Regions from separate parts of the Mesorhizobium sp. M0621 genome, predicted to be linked through region 3. Evidence: riboswitches for the same ligand, from Rfam matches in the RefSeq annotation. Region 3 holds a riboswitch; each other region holds the start of a gene.
The links. A riboswitch is a leader RNA that binds a small molecule or an ion and turns the genes downstream of it on or off. The one in region 3 is predicted to bind cobalamin.

Region 1: it holds a riboswitch for cobalamin, as region 3 does, so the genes downstream of both, metE (5-methyltetrahydropteroyltriglutamate--homocysteine S-methyltransferase) here and bluB (5,6-dimethylbenzimidazole synthase) in region 3, are expected to answer to the same signal.
Region 2: it holds a riboswitch for cobalamin, as region 3 does, so the genes downstream of both, NKI38_RS14720 (CbtB domain-containing protein) here and bluB (5,6-dimethylbenzimidazole synthase) in region 3, are expected to answer to the same signal.
Region 4: it holds a riboswitch for cobalamin, as region 3 does, so the genes downstream of both, NKI38_RS05500 (aromatic ring-hydroxylating oxygenase subunit alpha) here and bluB (5,6-dimethylbenzimidazole synthase) in region 3, are expected to answer to the same signal.

Annotation. Positions count from the first base shown of each region.
Region 1 is NZ_JAMYQF010000055.1:40,974-46,048, forward strand. It holds gene NKI38_RS27510 (alpha,alpha-trehalose-phosphate synthase (UDP-forming)) at 121-1,815, shown strand; partial or broken gene NKI38_RS27515 (IS630 family transposase) at 2,168-3,160, opposite strand; cobalamin riboswitch at 3,430-3,631, shown strand; gene metE (5-methyltetrahydropteroyltriglutamate--homocysteine S-methyltransferase) at 3,726-5,075, shown strand, end outside.
Region 2 is NZ_JAMYQF010000017.1:114,578-119,652, forward strand. It holds gene NKI38_RS14705 (acetyltransferase domain-containing protein) at 1-968, opposite strand, end outside; gene NKI38_RS14710 (MFS transporter) at 1,205-2,404, shown strand; gene NKI38_RS14715 (aromatic ring-hydroxylating oxygenase subunit alpha) at 2,408-3,583, opposite strand; cobalamin riboswitch at 3,724-3,920, shown strand; gene NKI38_RS14720 (CbtB domain-containing protein) at 3,957-4,136, shown strand; gene NKI38_RS14725 (CbtA family protein) at 4,152-4,949, shown strand.
Region 3 is NZ_JAMYQF010000041.1:10,436-15,510, forward strand. It holds gene NKI38_RS23715 (MFS transporter) at 1-775, opposite strand, end outside; gene NKI38_RS23720 (TetR/AcrR family transcriptional regulator) at 898-1,506, shown strand; gene NKI38_RS23725 (hypothetical protein) at 1,845-2,828, shown strand; partial or broken gene bluB (5,6-dimethylbenzimidazole synthase) at 2,993-3,574, opposite strand; cobalamin riboswitch at 3,676-3,854, opposite strand; gene NKI38_RS23735 (histone deacetylase family protein) at 3,976-4,902, shown strand; gene NKI38_RS23740 (exodeoxyribonuclease VII small subunit) at 4,906-5,075, shown strand, end outside.
Region 4 is NZ_JAMYQF010000005.1:96,917-101,991, forward strand. It holds gene NKI38_RS05485 (serine kinase) at 1-805, opposite strand, end outside; gene NKI38_RS05490 (PqqD family peptide modification chaperone) at 936-1,574, opposite strand; gene NKI38_RS05495 (FAD-binding oxidoreductase) at 1,486-2,595, opposite strand; gene NKI38_RS05500 (aromatic ring-hydroxylating oxygenase subunit alpha) at 2,632-3,879, opposite strand; cobalamin riboswitch at 3,994-4,195, opposite strand; gene NKI38_RS05505 (DUF680 domain-containing protein) at 4,668-4,868, shown strand; gene NKI38_RS05510 (DUF680 domain-containing protein) at 4,938-5,075, shown strand, end outside.

The DNA of each region.
Region 1 (5,075 bases), on a different contig from region 3:
CGAAACGCGACAATCGGTCGCCATTTGCTCTGACGCTCGTCAGATTCTCGTCAGCAGGGGGTGTGCCAATCTGGGAATGCCAGTTGCTCCATCATGGGGAATATTCAACGGAGGCATGAAATGGACGCATTGAACAACGCCAACTCGCCGCGCCGGAACCTCACATGGCAAACTGGGGCTGTTCACGAACTAATCGCTTTTGAACAACCCCTGAGAGACTTGCCACAGGAGCGAGAACAACAAGCCGAAGTTGGCCCGTCCCGTCCTGTTGTCTCAGCCGCAGACCAGCGCTTCAACACGGCGGCCCAGCAGCCACATAGGAGTCTTATCGCAATTTCCAACCGCGGTGCGACTGTCAATTCTGATCAGCCCAAGACAGGCGGGCTTTCGGCGGCCCTGGAGTGCGTCGTGGAGCGTTCCGGCGCGGTCTGGGTAGTTTTTTCCGAGCATCTGGGCGACGGGGATAAGCAACAGGTGCCCCTCGTGCAGCGTGGCAAAGGTCAAATCGGGTGGCTCGATGGGCCGGCAGCGGACTATTCTCGGTACTATCAAGGTTTTGCAAATTCACTATTGTGGCCGGCGCTCCACTCGCTGCCGGACCGGATCTCAGGCTCGGAAGAGGATTATAAAAGTTATCGCGACGTCAATGCCTTCATGGCGCGCGCGGTGTCCGAATTGGGAGATAACGCAGTCTACTGGGTTCATGACTACCATTTCCTGCCGCTCGGCGCTGATTTGCACAGACTCGGCATTGACCGGCCGATCGGCCATTTCCTGCATACGCCATGGCCCGAGTCTGACATGATGGAGCGCGTGCCCAATTCTGGCGAGCTAATGAAATGTATGCTCGAGTATGATCTGCTCGGTTTCCAGACCGACCGTGATGTGAGCAATTTCCTCGCCTGTGTCCAATCTCATTTGGGGCTGGAGAGCAAGAACGGAGTCGTTTTCTCGGACCATGGCCAGACGCAATGCCAAAATTTTCCTATAGGTATCGATCCGAAGCAATTCGAACAGTGTGCCGCAGATTCGCTTGAGGCGCAGAAAGCCTACATTTCGCAGTTGAAACTTGGCGGAGCAAAGCTAGTTATCGGCGTCGATCGGCTCGACTACACCAAGGGCATCGACAATCGGATTAAAGCTTTCGATCTGCTGGCAGTCGAGCCGCAACGTGTCTCGCTCTTGCAAATCGCAACTCCCTCACGTGGCGACATCCAAGCGTACAGCGAATATCGGCGCGACGTCGAAAGACTCGTCAATCAAGTCAACAACCGGCATGGCACGGACGAGTGGATGCCGATTATCTATGAGAACAGGTCGTTCACCCAAGCTGAGATAGCGGGTCTTTGCAGAGCCGCGCGTGTTTGCGTTGTGACGCCGTTGCGCGATGGCATGAATCTTGTGGCGAAAGAATACATTGCTGCACAAGATCCGAGCGACCCTGGCGTTCTGGTGTTATCGAAGTTTGCCGGCGCGGCCGAAGACTTCGGCGAGGACGCCCTGCTGGTAAATCCGAGGCTCTCCGACGAGATAGCTACCGCGATCTCAAGAGCGGCCAGCATGCCGCGCGAAGAACGCATCCAACGCTGGCGGAGGATGATGGACAAACTTGAAGCGTATACGATCCACCATTGGTCAGCGGACTTCGTTCGGCAACTGGACAGCAGCCGGGTTACGGTCCCTGCGGATCACTTCCACTATGTTGGCTTGGGCTGGATCAGCGAGGCCCAAATGCCTTCGTATCGGACCGAGCCAGAATTGCACACCGCGCTGACGCGTGCACTGGATAAAAACTGGGTCCTGCCGATCGTATGATGCAGAATATGAAGCACGCGAGCTTTGCCTGCATTTGCGCATCCCTCAATGCCGAGCGCTTGGAGAGAGAGATACTTATCCTGACCGCCTGAATGCGGCTTAAGCGGCTTATCGGGACCACAGTCGGGCTTTGCATCAGACCCTTGAGCCAGGCTCCGTCAGTGTGGTCTCTTGCCGCCGAGCGGAGTCATCACGATTGCCTAGTCACCCGTGATGACGACTGGCGTGCCAATTCCCCTCGGACCACGGTTTGGCGCTCACTCCGAGAAAACCGCTTCTACCACGCACGCACGGCTTGCGGCCGCATCGTTAAACATCGCCACCAATGCGATCTTCTGCATTCTAGAGCGTTTCATATTTTGACGGAAGCGTAGCCTGCGTTTTCGAAGTAGTTCTTGCATTCGGCTGCCTCGATGGTTTCGACGAGGTGGCCGATGTGGCGCCACGTGTCCTCGACGGTGCGTTTCTGAGCTTGTCGCATCCAGTGTTTGATCTTGGCGAAGGCCTGCTCGATCGGATTGAGGTCCGGCGAGTAGGGCGGCAGATACCAAAGCCTGGCGCCGGCAGCTTTGATCGTCTGCCTGATGGCCGCCGACTTATGGCTTCCCAGGTTATCCATGACCACGATGTCGCCGGGCTTCAGCACGGTGATGAGCTGCTGCTCGACATAAGCACGGAAGCATTGGCCGTTGATCGGTCCGTCGAAGATGCAAGGTGCTGCGAGCCGGTCCCAGCGTAGTGCACCGAGGAAGGTCAGCGTGCGCCAGTGGCCGTGTGGAGCCAAGCCGCGCAGCCGTTTGCCTTTCGGCCCCCAACCTCGCAGTGGAGCCATGTTGGTCTTGATCCAGGTCTCATCGATGAAGACCAGGCACTGTGGATCGAGACCGCTTTGCCAAGAGCGCCATCGCTGGCGCCTGCGGGCAATATCGGCACCGCCTGCTCAAGGGCGAACAGAGTTTTTTTTGAAGCTCAGGCCTTCGCGGCGCAGGAACAGCCACACCGTATTGTGCGAGACCTTGACCCCGCGAGCATCCAGCTCGTCCTTCAGCCGACGCAGCGTCAGTTCAGAGGTCTGATTAAGCCGCTCCATAATGAAGGCCCGATGCGGCTCAAGGACGCGCTTGCGATGTCCGCCCATCTTGCCCGGCGCCACCGAGCCAGTGGCACGGTAACGCTGCGACCACTTCACTACAGAGGAAACCGCAACGCCAAAGCGCGAGGCAACCGCACGGCAGGTCTCCCCGTCGCCAACCGCCGCTACTGCACGCTCACGAAGGTCATTTGAAAGCGCTCGCGTCATCAGATGCTGGCCTCCAATCCAGCCAGCATCTTGAATCACAAACATCCGGCTTTGGGAATCCTACGATTCTCTCAAAATAGGAATCGCTCTAATGACGTTGTCACGCGCTTGAAGTCTTGTCCGAAATCCTTCATCGGCGACCTGCGAGGGATGTCGCAGCCCGACAGGGATCCATTAGTTGGACAATGGTGGCAGCGGAGCAGCGCCGCCAATGGGCGACTGAATATTTCACAATGTTAGACAAGCGTAAAAGCGAAATCACATAACGACATAAACATTTCGTTATGCGTCATTGACAAAAGAGCGGACTGCTGTGATTGTCTGCGTGTCGTGGTCCTCGCGTGCGGCGCTGCCGCAGCGGAGCTAAGAGGGAAGCCGGTGCAATGCCGGCGCTGCCCCCGCAACTGTTAGCGGCGAGCCAACCCCACTCATGTCACTGAGGCGAATACCCTCAGGAAGGCGGGTAGAGGCTATGACCCCGCGAGCCAGGAGACCTGCCACGGCGAATTACGTCCACGGGCGGGGTGTCTCGGTGGCGCTGCAAGCCGGCGTTCGTGCCGGCCTGCTAGCGCCTTCCTTGTCATCGGCGCCCCAACCATCGGGGTATGACATGACTGACTCTCAGGAAATTCCTGTAGCAACGCTCGGCGTGCCGCGCTTCGGTCGTCGGCGAGAGCTGAAATTCGCGCTTGAAAGCTACTGGTCCGGAACATCGTCCGCTGGCGACCTTCTCACGACGTCGAAGGCGCTCCGTGCCGCTAGCTGGGAAGAGCAGCGCGATCGCGGCGTGTCGAAAATCCCGTCGAACGACTTCTCGCTTTACGACCATGTGCTCGACACCGCAGCCATGGTCGGGGCCGTTCCATCCCGTTTCGGCTGGAATAGCGGCGAGGCCCCACTTGACATCTACTTCGCAATGGCGCGCGGCAACCAGGGTCAGACGGAGGATTGTGGACACGCTGGTCACCAGGAGGAGGCTCATGGACCTGGTGTAACCGCGATGGAAATGACCAAGTGGTTTGACACCAACTACCACTACATTGTGCCGGAACTCGATGATGATCAGACGTTCGCCCTCTCGTCATCGAAGCCGGTCGATTACTTCCTCGAGGCTAAAGCTCTCGGCATTCACACACGCCCAGTCATCCTTGGACCCATCACCTTCCTCAAGCTGGCGAAATCGCCTGCCGAGGGGTTCGGTCCCATCGCGCTCCTACCGCGGCTGCTGCCCGTTTACGAGCAAGTCCTGCAGAAGCTGAAGCTGTCGGGAGCCGACTGGGTGCAGATCGATGAGCCAGCGCTTGTCCTCGATCTGAACCCGAACGAACGAGCTGCGTTCGAATTCGCCTATGGCCAGCTGTCGAAAGCCGCGCCCGAGCTGAAGATCATGCTGGCTACGTATTTCGGGTCGCTGGGAGACAATCTCGAAACCGCGGTTTCTCTGCCCCTGGCCGGGCTGCATATTGATCTCGTGCGCGCTCCCGAGCAGCTGGAAACGGGGGGTCGGCTCGCTCCGAAGGATCTGGTGCTCTCGCTTGGCTTGATCGATGGCCGCAACGTCTGGCGTGCGAACCTGCCCGCCATTCTCGACCGCATCAAACCGATCGTCGCCGGCTGGCCCTTGGACCGCGTCGAGATCGCGCCTTCTTGCTCGATGCTGCATGTGCCGATTGATCTGCGCATGGGGACGGAACTCGACGCCGACATCAGGTCGTGGCTCGCCTTCGCGGCCCAGAAGACCGACGAGCTGGTCTTGCTGGCCCGGGCCCTGTCCCAAGGCAGGGATGCGGTGGCAGGCGCGTTGAAAGCGTCTGCCGAGGCTGCCGCCACGCGCGTGACATCCACGAGGATCCATGACCCGCTTGTTCAGGGGCGGATCGCTAGCATTGAGGACAGCGCGAATCGACGAGAGAGCGCTTTTGGCGAGCGCTCCAGAGTCCAAGCCGGCTCACTCGGGCTG
Region 2 (5,075 bases), on a different contig from region 3:
TCGGTTTTGGCGGTACACATGCCGGCGAGATCGGACAGGTGTGCCTTCCATTCCGCAGTCTGGTCGTTGTTGTAGAGCCGATCAAGCGTGGCCTCGCCCTCGAGCGTATCGAGCATGCAGACACAGTAGCTCGAACAGAACTCGGTGTCGCGCGACTGCTCGCAGGACAGCTGGCAGGTTTTCAGGAAGTTCACCTGCGGCGTTTCGACCTGTGCCGGCATGATCTGCGAGAACAGCCACACGCAGCCGATCAGCAGCGGCTGATGGATCAGGTAGAAGGCCAGGCCGTGCCGGCCGATGAAGACCAGCGGGTTGGCCCAGCGGCCGGACTTGAGGTTCGCCAGCCACGTCAAGACACCCGCGCCCGCGGCAAGCTTTGTGACGCCGATGCCTATAAGCACGGCGCCGAACCACGGAAACAGCGGAACGTAGTCATTGGAACGCGGATTGATCGCCGACAGGCCGACCCACCACAACCATGGATGGTCGAAAGCCTCGAAGCGCCAATAGACCGGAATGGCAATGACCAACGCAGCAACCGCCAGCGTCAACAAAGCCGGCAGACGCAGGAAGGCGAGGCCCAGCAGGCTGGCGAGCGCGATCTCATGCAATATGCCAAAGAAGATGAAGCCGTCCGGGGTGGCGATGCGGGTGATGATCGAAATCGCGATCGCGGCTCCGGCGACCATGGCGAAACGCTTCCAGAAGCCGTTCCAGCGGATTTTCTTGCCATGGGCGAGGTACAGGCTGACGCCGACCAGGAACAGGAAGGTCGAGGCGATGCAGCGCGCGTAGATCTTCCACCAGCCGAAAGCGGTCAGGCCGGGATCGGTGTAGCCGAAGAATTCCAGATCCCAGGTGAAATGGTAGCTCGCCATGGCGATCAGCGCGATGCCGCGCACGATGTCGATGGCGACGATGCGCCTTGGTCGATCCTGAACGGGTGCGGTCGGCGTTTGGATGCTCATGGTCTCGCATTCTGATTCAGCCCCGCAAAACGACTATCACGGTTGCCCCAGACAAAAGAAGGCCAGCAGCTTTGCCATGAACAGTGCCGTGGATGCCGGATCAGGCGCCGCATTAGGCCAGGGCCGGGAAGCCTTTGGCCGACTTCGCTTTTTGCCGGGTACGCGTCGGTTTCCTCTTATTGGCGCAAAGATCGCCACGGCAGATTTGGTCCGATAGATTCTGCTTTGGGGAAGCAATGTCCACCCATGTGCGCCATCCGATCTGGCTTCCGGCCCTAAAGGCCGCGGACGCGCGCACCTTCGCCTCGCTTTATGCAGTCGAATCCTTCGCCCGCGCCACGGTGTCGAGCGTCATCCCGATCCAGGCCTACGAGATACTGCACAACGAGCAGATCGTCTCGATCCTCTACACCGTCGTGGCGATGCTCGGCCTGTCGGTGACATTGTTCATGCCGATGCTGATCCGCCGCTTTGCGCGGCGCTGGGTCTACACAGCAGGCGCCTGCCTGCTGGCCATCGGCTCGCTGTTCTTCGTCACCTACACGCTTGCCGGGCAACTGGCCGGCATGCTGTGCCGTGTGATGGGCGCCAGCGCGCTGTCGATCACGCTCAACCTCTACATCATGGACCACATCCGCAAGACCGATTTCATGCAGGCCGAATCGCTGCGCATGGCATGGTCGATGTTGGCCTGGACCGGCGGGCCAACGCTCGGCATCTTCCTCTACACACGCTTCGGTATCTATGCCGCGCATGGCGCGGTCGCGATCTTCGCCCTGGCCCTGCTGGCGCTGTTCTGGACCTACCGGCTCGGCGACAATCCGTCGATCCGTCCGGGCAAGACACGCCCGGTCAATCCGCTCGCCAATATCGGCCGCTTCGTCGCGCAGCCCAGGCTGCGGCTGGCCTGGCTGATCGCTTTCGGCCGCTCCTGTTTCTGGACGACGTTCTTCGTCTATGGGCCGCTGTTCATGGTGATCACCGGCGAGGGCAAGCTGGCAGGTGGCTTGCTGGTTTCGGCCGGCAACGCACTGCTGTTCATGGCCATCTTCTGGGGCAAGGCAGGAAAGCGCTTCGGCGGCCGCAGGACCATGACATTTGCCTATTTCGCCATGTCGGCCATGCTGTTGGCGGCGGGCTTCGTCGGCGAAACCGTGCCGCTGCTCACCGGCGCCTTCCTGCTTGGCGGCGCGTTCTTCACCATCGCGCTCGACGCACTCGGCTCGACCGCGTTCATGCGCTCGGTGCGCTCCTATGAAAGATCGCAGATGGCGGCGGTCTACCGCACCTATCTCGATTTTTCCGAATTGACGCCGCCGCTGGTTTATTCGGTGGTGCTGGCCTTCTTCGGCCTGGGCTCGGTGTTCGTCACGCTCGGCCTGCTGGCGGCGGTTTGCGGGTTTGTGACCTGGCGCTATCTGCCGAAATCGCTGTGATGTTCAGGGCTTGGGCGGAAGAGCCGCGTGCCGCCCGCGCACCCAATTGTGGAAGTGGTGCAGGTCGTATTCCTCGGGCATCAGCACACCGGCCGCGTGGCGCATCGAGCGCAGGCCTCTCTGGTTGACCTCGCAGATCGTTGCGTCCTCCTCCAGTACCTGGGTGCCGAAGGCGACGATGTTGTCGATGTCGGTCGCGGCGAGCGCCTCGGGCGCAAACAGCCATTCCGCGACAAGCTCGGTCTGTTCGGGGCCGAGCGGTACCAGCCTTACCGTTCTGACATAGTCGACATGGCCGACGATGAACATCGACGGCAGGTTGGTGGCGTAGGTCTGGCCCGCAGTGCGCTCGGCAGGTGTCAGGCTCGAGAAGACCGGCCCGTGCGCCTGGCCGTCGCGCGACCATGTCTCGGCGCCGGCACGCAGGCCGCCGGAAAACTCCGGCGCGTCATTGTCGGTGTGGCGAACCCATTCGGGGTCGTCGTGCCGGCTCATCAGGCCGCGGCCATAGATCGGCACCAGCCGCGACAGGTCCTTGTGAACACCAGGGCAATGCAGGCACTCGTTGAAGTTTTCCCAAAAGACCTTCCAGTTGCAGTGCATCACCTTGCGCAGCACATGGCCGCTCACCAGCGTCTCCAGCGGCCAATTGCCGAGATCGCCGGAGGCGGGATCGAAGGATGCCTGCGCCGAACCGGTCGCGTCCTCCTGCAGATTGACGAAGACAAAGCCGCGCCACACCGAGAGTGCTACCCGATAAAGCGGGTGGTCGGCCTTGTCGAAGCCTTCCGGCAGTGATTTCGACGGCACGCGCACGAGGTCGCCACGCAACGAGTAGGACCAGGCGTGGTAGGGGCAGGTGATCAGCCGCGCCTTCAGCCGGCCTTCGCTCTCCTGGCAAAGCTGCGAACCGCGATGGCGGCAGGTGTTGTGGAAGGCGCGCAGCTCGCCGGTCTCGTCTCGCAGCACGACGATGTCTTGCGTGCCGATGCGGAATCTGCGGAAAGCCAGTGGTTGCGCGAGGTCGGCCTCGCGGCAGACCAGCAGCCAACTTCTGTACCAGATGGCGTCGAGATCGTTTTGGTAGCTGCCTGCATCCCAATAGGCCGATGAAGGCAGCGTCGCTTCCGCCCGGGTTAGGCCGTTGTAGGGATCGCGCTCGCTGGCAATGGGCTGCATGGCTGGCTTCCTATCAAGATGCCAGCCGACACCCGGCCAGGAAAATTGTCAATTGCGGGCACCTGTGGCCGTTGTCTGGCACGACGCATTCGCGATGGTTGCCGGCGGAATTTGGTTTGCTGGAGGCGAGGATTCTGCCTATAGTCGCTGATGTCGTCGGTTCCATTTTGGAGCCAAGAGGGAATGCGGTGAGGGCGAGTTTCGCCCAATGCCGTGGCTGCCCCCGCAACTGTGTGCGGTAGTCCTCTCCATATGCCACTGAAGATTTCTTCTTCGGGAAGGTGGGGAAGGGCGCTGATCCGCGAGCCAGGAGACCTGCCGGCGACAGGAAACTGACTTCGATGCCCTCGGGTGGAGGGCGAAAGGACAAGACATGACTACCGCTTCTGTCTCCCTCGGCGCCTCCGTCTCCTCGCAGTCGCGCTTCATGCAGCTCGCGCTTGCTGCGTTTCTCGGCATTTTCGTGATGGGCTTTGTCGGCTTCTCGCATATCGATGCGGTCCACAATGCGGCTCACGACTATCGCCATTCGATGGCGTTTCCCTGCCACTGACGAGGATCTGACATCATGAACCTGTTTCGCAACGTCGTGTTCATCGCGGCGATCGCAGGGCTCGTGGCCGGTGTCGTTCTTGCCTGCCTGCAGGCCTACGCCACCGTGCCGCTGATCCTGAAGGCGGAAGTCTACGAACAGGCCGGCGGCGGGCATCACCATGACCATGCCGCTCCGGCCTCAACGGATAGCAGTGCCATGAGCACAGCCGCTCCGTCGGGAAATGCCATGAGCTCTGCCGCTCCGGCAGCGGAAGTCGCCCCGGCCGCCGAAGACGAGGGCTGGGCGCCGGCCGACGGTTTTGAGCGTTTCGCTTTCAGCATGCTTGCCAATATCGTCACCGGCATCGGCTTCGCGCTGATCCTGGTTGCAGTCTCCGAATTCGCCGGCGGTATCGGTGGCTGGCGGCAGGGCGTCTTTTGGGGCCTGGCCGGCTTTGCCGTGTTCACGCTGGCACCGGGTCTTGGCCTGCCGCCGGAACTGCCGGCCATGCCCGCGGCCGATCTGACCGAGCGCCAGATCTGGTGGTGGGCGACCGTAGCGATGACCGCGGCCGGGCTCGGCCTGATCGCCTTCCGCAAGTCGCTGCCGCTGGCGATCCTGGCCGTGGCCTTGATCGTCGCGCCGCACATCGTCGGCGCGCCGCAGCCCGGCAGTTACGAGACGGCGATTCCGGAAGGGTTGCATCACCAATTCGTGGTGGCGGTGACAGTGACCAATCTGGTGTTCTGGCTGGTGCTCGGCGCGGTCGTCGGCGTGGTGCATGGCCGCTTTACCGGTACGGCGACCAGCCTGCGCGACAGCTTTGCCTGACAGCAAGGCACTGACCTTCCTCATCGGCGGTGGGGGGGGCGGGGCGCGGCGGGCCCGCCGCCAAAAGGAGCCCGGGGGGGGGGCGCGCGGGGCCGCGTTTAGCCCCCCCCCACCCCAAGGCGGCGC
Region 3 (5,075 bases):
ATCCCAGCGCATAGACGCCGATGACCAGGCTGGCGGCCCCCGGTTGACCAAGCTCCTTGGTGATCGCCACGGTGCTCACTTCCGTCGTCGCGAAGGTCGCGCCGATGAAGATCAGGGCGAAGGTGATGATCTGCACCGGCCGCAGGCGGATTGCCGAGCCGCTCGAACCCTGTTCCACCGGCCGCACTTGCGGCTCGGTCGAGCGCTGCAGGATGAACGCCGTCGAGCCGAAGGCAAGGAACAGTGTGCTTGCCAGCATTCCCGCTTCCGGGAACAGGGCGGCACTCAGGCCCACCGACAGCGATGCCCCGGCGATATAGACCAACTCGTCCGCCGCCGACTCGAAGGCGAACGCGGTGTTCATCTGAGGCCGCCCGCGGAAAATCTCGGTCCAGCGTGCGCGCACCATTGCCGGGATGCTGGGCATCGCCGCGGCCAGCAGTGCCGACACGAACAGCGTCCATACCGGCCAGTCCCGGTTGGCTGCCGCTATCAGGACGGCGAAAGCCAGTGCCGAAATGATGGTGGTGGGCACCACGATCCGCGTCTGGCCAAGGCGATCCACCAGTCTTGATATCTGCGGCGCGAGAAAAGCGTTGGCCAGCGCGAACGTCGCGGCGACGGCACCGGCGAGCCAGTACTCGCCACGCGTCTGCGACAGCATTGCCACGATGCCGATCGGCGCCATGGCAATCGGCAAGCGCGCCATGAAGCCCGCGGCGGCGAAGCCCTTGGTTCCGGGGGCACGAAAGATCTCCGAGTAGGGATTTTGCATGGGTTGGTTCCTCGACAAAGGACGATTCGACAATTACATACGAAGCGTATGAATATTAAATAGGAGCATACGCCGCGTATGTCAATTGGCATACGAAGCGTATGTGGATAGGTCCAGAAGCCATGCACAAACCCCGCAAGGAGATGATTGCCGAGACGCGCGCCAAGCTGATCGCGGCCGCCCGCCATGCCTTTGGCACGATCGGCTATGCCGAAGCGTCGATGGATGATTTCACGGCATCGGCCGGGCTGACACGCGGCGCGCTCTATCACCATTTCGGCGACAAGAAGGGGCTTCTGGAGGCGGTTATCGCCGAAATCGATGCGGAAATGGCGGCCCGGGTGAATGAGGTCGCGTCGAGAGCGCCAACCCGCTGGCAACACTTCGTCGACGAATGCACGACCTATATCGAAATGGCGCTGGAGCCGGAAATCCAGCGCATCATGTTCCGCGACGGTCCGGCCGTGCTGGGTGATCCCGCACAATGGTCGAATGCCAATGCCTGCGTCGGTTCAATGACCGATCATTTGACCGCGCTGCAGGGGGAGGGGGTGGTCGTCCCGAGCGTCGACCCCGACACCGCCGCGCGTCTGATCAACGGCGCCAGCAGCCAGGCGGCGCAACGGATCGCCAGTTCGAACGACCCCGAAGCGACATCGAAGAAGGTGGTGGCGGCGTTCAAGCAGCTGCTTGAGGGCCTGCTCAAAAAGCCGGATCCGAGCTCGAATTGAAGCCCCGTTGGCCGCCCTGCGCCATAGGGCTCCGAACTCAAAAGACCTGACGACCGCCAGTTCGGCGGTGTCGGCTTTGTGCCGACAGCTTTCACGATAGGAATTTTTTCTTGACTCCGTGCCCTCAGCTATGGTACACATTCAATCCATGGTGCTGATTTGCGCCAGTGACCCGCCGCACAGGCGGATTTTTCGTTCCCGTCAGCCAACGCGCCGGCGAGGGCTCCCAAGGAACCTGTTAACCCGAGTTCGTAGCCCTGCGGCGCCACGGCCGGCAATTGACAATCGCCGGGTTGGGTTCATCCTCTCCCACCATCTCTGAGCGGAGATTCGGGGGCATGTGGGATTTCGATATCGGCAGGTCGGTGTCCATCATGATGCGAACCTGGCCGTTCATTGTCTTTCGCATGATCGTCTATTTCGGCATCACGCTGGCCTACATCATGGCGACCGGCACGGGCGCTAGCGTCGGCTATGGCGTCGGCCATATCTCCACCGATCCCGACGGGCCGCTGTCCTTTGCCTTGTGGGGCGGCGTGGTCGGTTTCGGCGTCGTCTCGATCGCCGTTTACTGGATCCGCGAATACATCCTCTATGTCGTCAAGGCCGGCCATATCGCCGTGATGGTCCATCTGATCGACGGCCGCGACATTCCCGGCGGCCAGGACCAGATCGCCTACGCCAAGGATATCGTGACCCAGCGTTTTGCCGAGGCCAATATCCTTTTCGTCGTCGACCAGCTGGTCAAGGGCGCTATCCGCGCCATCACCGGCCTGCTCGGCGGCATCGCCGCCTTCCTGCCGATCCCGGGCCTGAGCGGCTTGGTCTCCTTCATCAACACGGTGATCCGCCTGTCGCTGACCTATGTCGACGAGATCATCCTCGGCTACAACATACGCATCAATTCGTCCTCGCCGTTCGAGACGGCGCGCCAGGGTGTCGTGCTCTATGCCCAGAACGGCAAGGTCATGGTCAAGAACGCCGTCTGGCTGGCGGTTATCATGTGGGGCGTATCCTTTGTCATCTTCCTGCTGATGCTGGCGCCGGCCGCCGCCATTCTTTTCCTGATGCCAGGGCAATTGGCGGGCTGGGCCTTCGTGCTCGCCATCGTCTTCGCCTGGGCCTTCAAGGCGGCGTTCATCGAGCCCTTCGCCATCGCTTGCCTGATGCAGGTCTATTTCAAGACCATCGCGGGCCAGGTGCCAGATCCGGCCTGGGACGCCCGGCTGGCCGAGGCATCGTCGAAGTTCAGGGAGCTCAGGGACAAGGCGCTGGCCTCCTTCGGCGGCTCGCGCTGGGGACCGGCCGGCGCGACACCCTGATCAGCGAGGCTTGACGGCGCGGCAGCAACGGTGTTGAGGCGCGCCACGGTCGATTTGAGCAGCGCTTCACCTTGCCCGGAAAAAGTCTCGCTCATGATCAGCTCCGGCAGCGGCAGCCGCCGTCCCCAGCCATGCGTTTCGAGGTCGGGCTTTGGCGCGAACTCCGAGACGCGGCCGACGCAGAGATAGGCGACCGGCGTCACATGATCGGGAATTGACAGCAGGCTTTTCAGCGCCTGCGCCTCGATGATGCTGACCCAGCCGACGCCGACGCCTTCGGCGCGTGCCGCCAGCCAGAAATTCTGCACCGCGCAGACCGTGCTGTAGAGGTCCATCTCCGGATTGTGCCAGCGTCCCAACGGCGAACCCTTCGAGCGCTGGCGGTCGCAGGTGATGCAGATGTTGAGCGCGCTTTCGCAGATGCCTTCCAGCTTGAGCTTACGGTAAAGCGCCTGCCGCTCTTCCTCAATTGCTGGCAATTCCTGCTCGCGCGCAGCCAGGAACAGGTCGCGCACCTTTTCCCGTCGTTCGGCATCGCGAATGACGATGAAGTTCCAAGGCTGCATGAAGCCGACCGACGGCGCGTGATGGGCGGCAAGCAGCAGCCGCGCCAGCACCTCGTCGTCGAGCCCGGTTGGCAGGAAATGACTGCGGACATCGCGCCGCGTGAACATGGCGCGATAGACCGCGTCGCGCGCATTCTGATCAAACCCGTCGCCAACAGGAACGGTCATGGTTTCCGGCATCGCTTGTCCCCTTGCGATTGCAGCAGTTTCAAACTGTCAGAGCGTACTTTGTGCGTCCAAGTGGACGCACGTCGCTCTGATGTCGTCCGCCTGACCATGCGGATGACGATGCCTGCCAGGCCGGTCTTCTGGCTTGGGATCAACCCGCGTCCGGTGCCTTCCCGTCATCGACAGTGGCGTATACCGGCGCGGTCCCCCTTACAGCGTTGGGCACGCCACGGAGTTCAACCGTGTTCCCGATTCTCCCGTTTGCACGGGCACCAGGCAGTGCCAAGAACCTTACGCCGAAGCGCTGCCCACGCCAATGCCTGCGGCGACACGAATGGACGCAGGCGCGATTTTCCCCAGTCATCGGCCGCCTGTGCATGGCCTTTGTCGATCCGGGTCACTAGATTAGGACGATGGCCACTCGTCTCTACACCCATCCGATCTTCCTCGAGCACATCACGCCGCCGGGCCATCCGGAGCGGCCGGACCGCTTGCGCGCCATCGAGCGCGTGCTTGACGACGAAGCCTTTGCCGCGCTCGATCGTATCCAGGCGCCGGAAGGCGACGAGGCCACCATCCTCTACGCGCATCCCGCCGATTTCGTCGCCCGCGTGCGGGCCGCCATTCCTGACGAGGGTATTGCCCGCATCGACGCCGACACCACCGCCAGCCCGAAAAGCTGGCAGGCGGCGATCACCGCGATCGGTGCCGCCAACGCCGCCGTCGACGACGTCTTTGAAGGCCGCGCCGACAATGTCTTCGTCGCCGCCCGGCCGCCTGGCCACCACGCCGAAAAGACCACGGCGATGGGCTTTTGCCTGTTCAACACCGCGGCGATCGCGGCGCGCTATGCGCAGAAGAAACACGGCGTCGAGCGCGTTGCCGTCGTCGACTGGGACGTGCATCACGGCAACGGCACGCAGGATATTTTCTGGGACGATCCGTCGGTGCTCTATTGCTCGACGCACCAGATGCCGCTCTACCCCGGCACCGGCGCGAAGAACGAAATCGGCGCCGGCAATATCGTCAACGCACCATTGGCGCCGCAGACCGGCAGCGAGGTTTTTCGCGATGCCTTCCTATCACGCGTGCTGCCGGCGCTCGACAATTTCGCGCCCGACCTGATCGTCATTTCGGCCGGGTTCGACGCGCACCACCGCGATCCGCTGGCCGAGATCAACCTGACCGAGGATGATTTCGACTGGGCGACGGGCCAGTTGATGCAGCGCGCGGCGCGCCACAGCGGCAACCGGCTCGTCAGCCTGCTCGAGGGTGGCTACGATCTGCAGGGATTGGCATTTTCGGTCGCCGCCCATGTCGGGCGACTGATGAAAGGATGAATGATGGCTGGTGAGACCAACGAAGACGTCAAGGCGATGAGCTTCGAACAGGCACTCGACGCGCTGGAGAAGATCGTCGATGATCTGGAGCGTGGCGATGTGCCGCTAGACCAGTCGATCCGGATCTACGAGCGCGGCGAGGCACTGAAGGCGCATTGCGACCGGCTGCTGAA
Region 4 (5,075 bases), on a different contig from region 3:
GAGCCAAGGCAATCATGGCATCTTTGCGCGACACCGGCACGATCGAACTTACCTCGCCACCACCGATATGTGGCACCACCAGCGCAACGATGTCCAGAGTTTCAGGCACCGGCTCAGGCGCAATCTCACCAATGTGAAAGGTGTGCTTGCCTTGCCAGTTGAGCGGACCATGCGCCGGCAGCCGTTGCTTCAGCCCAAGCCGTGCAAATCCCTGGGGATCCTGTTTGAGTGTTGAAAACAGCGGGCGGGCAGTCACGCCGTCGGCGAGGTCGATCAGCACATAATCATCGCCGACGCTGTCCAGCCCGTTGAGGAGGCCGGCAGCGACAGTCCCGGATTTCCCTGCGCCGCCCGCGCCCGCCAGCAGCACGCCCTTGCCGTTGGCGCCGAGCGTGCCTGCATGGGCAAGGCGCGTGCCGCGTGCCGCATATTCCCAATGCAGGAAAGCCCGCAACGGTGCTCCCGGCTCCCATGGTGGAAAAGCTTCGGCCGAGGCCATCAACTGAACGCCAACGCGACGTTGCGGATCATAGAACTGCCAGAAGTCGAGATCGTGAAAGTGATGGCCACGCAACCCGGCCTCGGCAAGCCGCTTGGCAAAGCCGTGCTCGGTGAAATGCGCGTCGGCCCACTTGGCTGGGTCGGGGATACCAGCGACGCCCGGATGCACGATGAAAATGCGGCAACGGGACGTTTCCGGCTGATCATCCCGAGTCTCGAGAAAAGCATGGCTGAGTGCATCCGCCAGCGCGCCGGGGCTGAGATGCGCGCTAAGCTCAAGCCGGGGAAGGTTGATCCTACGCACGACTGAATTGTACGCGGCCGTGCGTTCAGCGGCGGCAATGAGATACCGGGCGTAGTCCGGCAAGATTTCGAGAGTGACGCGCGATATGGTCAGGTCCAGTGTCCCTCTCTGGCGTGCAACCAGTCGCCCGTCAGGATGTCTGCTTTATCGCCGGCCAGCCAACGGGTTCCTCGACTTCATGGATAGGATCCACGATGATGAGGTCGGCAAGGTCGTCGTGAACGCTCACAGCGAGCGACTCGGTTGTGGCGGCAAGGTCGGCGAGCAGTTCGCCAGGCAGCGGCAGCGGTGGCGCATCCAGGCGAACCAGGAGCCCCAGTTCAAGCAATTGCGATACGAAACCTTCGAGTTCATCTGGGCCAATCGTCCTGGCGCCAACGGTCAGCCCGACCAGAGCCTGGGCATCGACGCCGGACGATAGCGCCTGCCAAATCCTGCTGCCCGAATCGGAAAATCCGAAATACTTCCCGTTCGAAAGATCGAGCACGACGGCTTCGCCGTCGAAAGATTCAAAGACAATATCCTTGCTCGAAATTGCGTAGACATCGGTACGACGCATTTGTCTTGGCCCCCGCAGCCGCGCGAGCAGTCGCCGGTCGGCGCGGTCGCTCAGCCTATAACGCCTGTAAACACTCGATTCTTGCTTGGCAAGCCAACGTGCGCCAGCGGCTCCAAGCCGATCACGCCTCGATTTCGAGCGCCGAAAGCGGTTTTGAGCAACAGGCGAGGATAAAGCCGTCGTCGATCTCGTGATCGAGGATGCCGCCATTGTGGCTCATCTCGACGGCGCCCGTGACCTTCTTCACCTTGCAGGTGCCGCACAGGCCGAACTCGCATGCGGCGGGAATCCGCACGCCGGAGGCCCGCGCGGTCTGCAGCACGGTCTGCCCGGTGACGCATTCGGCGTCGACATCCGAAAGCGCGAAACGGATCGGCGTCGCGGCTTCGACGACAACGGCAGCACCGTCTCCCGCAGGCGACGCGAACGGAGCCGGGACCTCCTCCACCACAGGCGCCGCAAAGCTCTCCTGATGGTATTTCGTCATGTCGAAGCCGGCGGCGTCGAGCATACCGCGCACGGCACGCATGAAGGGATCGGGCCCGCAGCAGAAGATTTCGCGCTCGCGGAAATCGGGCGCCAGCAATGGCAGCCGAATGGCGTCGATGCGGCCCATATGGCCGAACCAGCCCTCGCGGCTCGACCGCTCCTCGATCATGAAGCCGAGCGACAGGCCGGGCATCCGGCTGCCGAGCAGTTCAAGTTCCTTGCGGAAGATGATCTCTTCCGGACGGCGCGCGCAGTTGACGAAGCCGACATCGGTCCATGGCGCACAGTCGTTCAGCCAGCGCAGCATCGACATCATCGGCGTCACGCCGGAACCGGCGGAGATGAACAGATATTTCGCCGCCGGGTGGCTGTGCAGCGAAAAGTCGCCGGTCGGCCCGTAAGCCTTGACGTGCGATCCGGGCGTCAGATGGTCGAACATCCAGCGCGTGCCGATGCTGCCGGCCTGCGCCTTCACCGTCACCGCGATCGAGAACGGCCGCGATGGCGAGGACGACAGCGTGTAGGTGCGCATCAGCGGCCCGTCGGCGGCCGGCAGTTCCAGCGTCAAGAACTGGCCCGGCTTGTAGCGGAACCAGGTCTGGTTGTCGGAGCGGAAGGTGAAGGTCTTGACGTCAGGCGCCTCGTCGCTGACGCCGATCACCTCCAGCACCTGCAGCCGGTCGTTCCAGGGCGTCATCTGGTCGAGATGGCGATAGAGGCCAAGATCCGTCACCGCATTCATCCTCTTGTCTCTTTTGTTTTGTGCATGATCCAAAGCCTAGGCGACGCTGCGCAGGGCCGGCCGACCGCCTTCCGCGAGGCGCGGGCCGATGAACGACGCGTACCATTCGACGAACTGGATCACGCCACCCTCATGCAGCTCCGAATAGGGGCCTGGTTCATAGGCGGGCGACAGGATGCCGAAGGCGTTTTCCTCGACGATGCGGCGGTCCTGGTCGTTGGTCTCGGTCCAGACATGGGTGAGATCTTTGATGGTGTAGTCGACCCCCTCGACCGCATCCTTGTGCACCAGCCACTTCGTCGTCACCGCCGTTTCCGTGGCGCTGATCGGCAACACCCGGAACGTCACCGCGTGATCGATGAGGATGTGGTTCCAGGTCGTCGGGTAGTGATAGTGCATCAAGGTGCCGATCCGGTCGGCGGAGACAGTGTCGGAGAGGTTCTTCTCCACCGCCCGCTTGCCGGTCATGGTGTAGCTGACGGCATCGCGCAGCAACGGCGCGCGGGTGGCGCGGTACTGTCCGGCCGGATCGATGCGAAATTTGCTCGGCAGGCCTGATGCCTCGCACTTAGCCCAATGCGCGACCATTTCGGGGTCGCTGTCGGCGCCGTTGACGCCGGTTACGGTCGGCGCTTCGGGGAAGGTCTTGCACAGCTCGGGATGATTGGCGACACAGTGATAGCACTCGCGATTGTTTTCCCAGACCAGCTTCCAGTTGCCCTTCTCGATGATCGTGCTCTCGAAGGCGATCTTTGCTTCGCGCAACCGGTGCGGCAAAAGATAAGGTTCGATCATCGCCCGCATCGGCGCGAAATCGGCGGGCTCCCTGGCAAGGCAGATGAAGATGTAGCCGCCGACGCTCTCGCAGGCGACTGGCTTCAGGCTGAACTCACTCTTGTCGAAACCGTCGGCCATCTGGCGGGCAAACAGCAGGCGGCCGTCGAGCTCATAGGTCCACTGGTGATAGGGGCAGACGAGCTTTGCCGCCGTACCCCTCTCGGTATTGCAGACGCGGCTGCCGCGGTGGCGGCAGGAATTGTGGAAGGCGTTGATCTTGCCTTGCTGATCGCGGACAAGGACGACCGGATAGTCGCCGATCTGCACGGTGATGTAGCTGCCCGGCTTCGGCAGTTCGCAATCGTGGCCGATGAACAGCCAATCGCGATACCAGATCAGCTCCATATCGAGCTTGAAGTAGTCCGGATCGGTATAGAAGGGCTGTTCTAGCGAAAAGCCTTGCCGGCGGCTGTTCAAGAGCCTCAGCATGTCGTTGCGAGTTTCCATGTCCTGTCCTCGTTTCTAAGGACTGAACTGGTGGTGACGGAGGAAGGATTGGACACAGGCCGGCGATGCGCCGGACATGCACTATCCACCTCTTGACCGCCCACCGCGATCAGTCGAGTTCAATGATCTCGGGCTGGTTTCCGGGCTCTGGAGTTGTCCTTGCGGACCATCGCGACACCTTCCCAGGCAGTTGCCCAGTGGTCTCCCGTTGCGACTTGAACTCCACCACCGTTGCGGGGGCAGCGCCGGATTCTGACCGGCTTCCCAATTCTCCGCCTCGTCGTCACGAAGTGGCACCTGAGATGATATGATCTAACCACGATCGCGGACGCGCCATCGGCATGAAAACGACATCGTATCCATGCGGCGCGACACGGATGCGAAACGTTCCGAGGCGGCCATTTCCCATTTGCAATCTCCTCGAAACCGACCCCTCACTCGGGGTCAAAAAAGTTAACAGTTTCGAAAAGTGACTATTAGCTCTTTCTAAAATCGAACCGAACGGTTCGTTTCTGTTGACGGTGCGTGCAGGACGGTGTGAACGCTGGGCCCTCGAAACAGTTGGTGATCAAGCGGGCGGTTTTACTTAAATCATTGAAAAATATAAGTAAAAAGTGGCGCGTAGAAGCCCTTGGCACAATTTCAAGTGGCGGACTCATGGTCCACACGAAACAACTTCGTGATTGGAAAAGGCGAGGATGCCCTCCCACATCGGGGCTGTCCGAACGACGCGATTTCTTCCCAAGACACGCCGCTAGACGGACGGGAAAAATACTGGAGTACACAAAATGAAAAAGATCATTCTCACTGCCGCCGCCCTTCTGGCGATTTCCGGCAGCGCCTTCGCTAATGGTAGCGACCACTACGGTTCGAACGCCGCGGCAGCCACTGCTGTCGACAGCTCGTCCACGGCTTCGGTCAAGAAGTCGGAACCGGCTGCTCAGACGCCTGCCCAGGGCAGCGACCGTAATCTCTTCGGCAACAACTAAAAGCCGATTACCGGCAGACGGCGGGCTTGCCCGTCGCCCTGGCAAAATTCAAAAATCAGGAGACTTGAAATGAAGAAGATCCTTATTGCCGCCGCCGCCGTTCTGGCCATCACCGGCAGTGCCTTCGCCGGCAGCGACAATTTTGGCTCCAATGGCGCCAACCAGCCTGCCACCACCGCCACCGACAGCTCGTACACGGCTTCCACC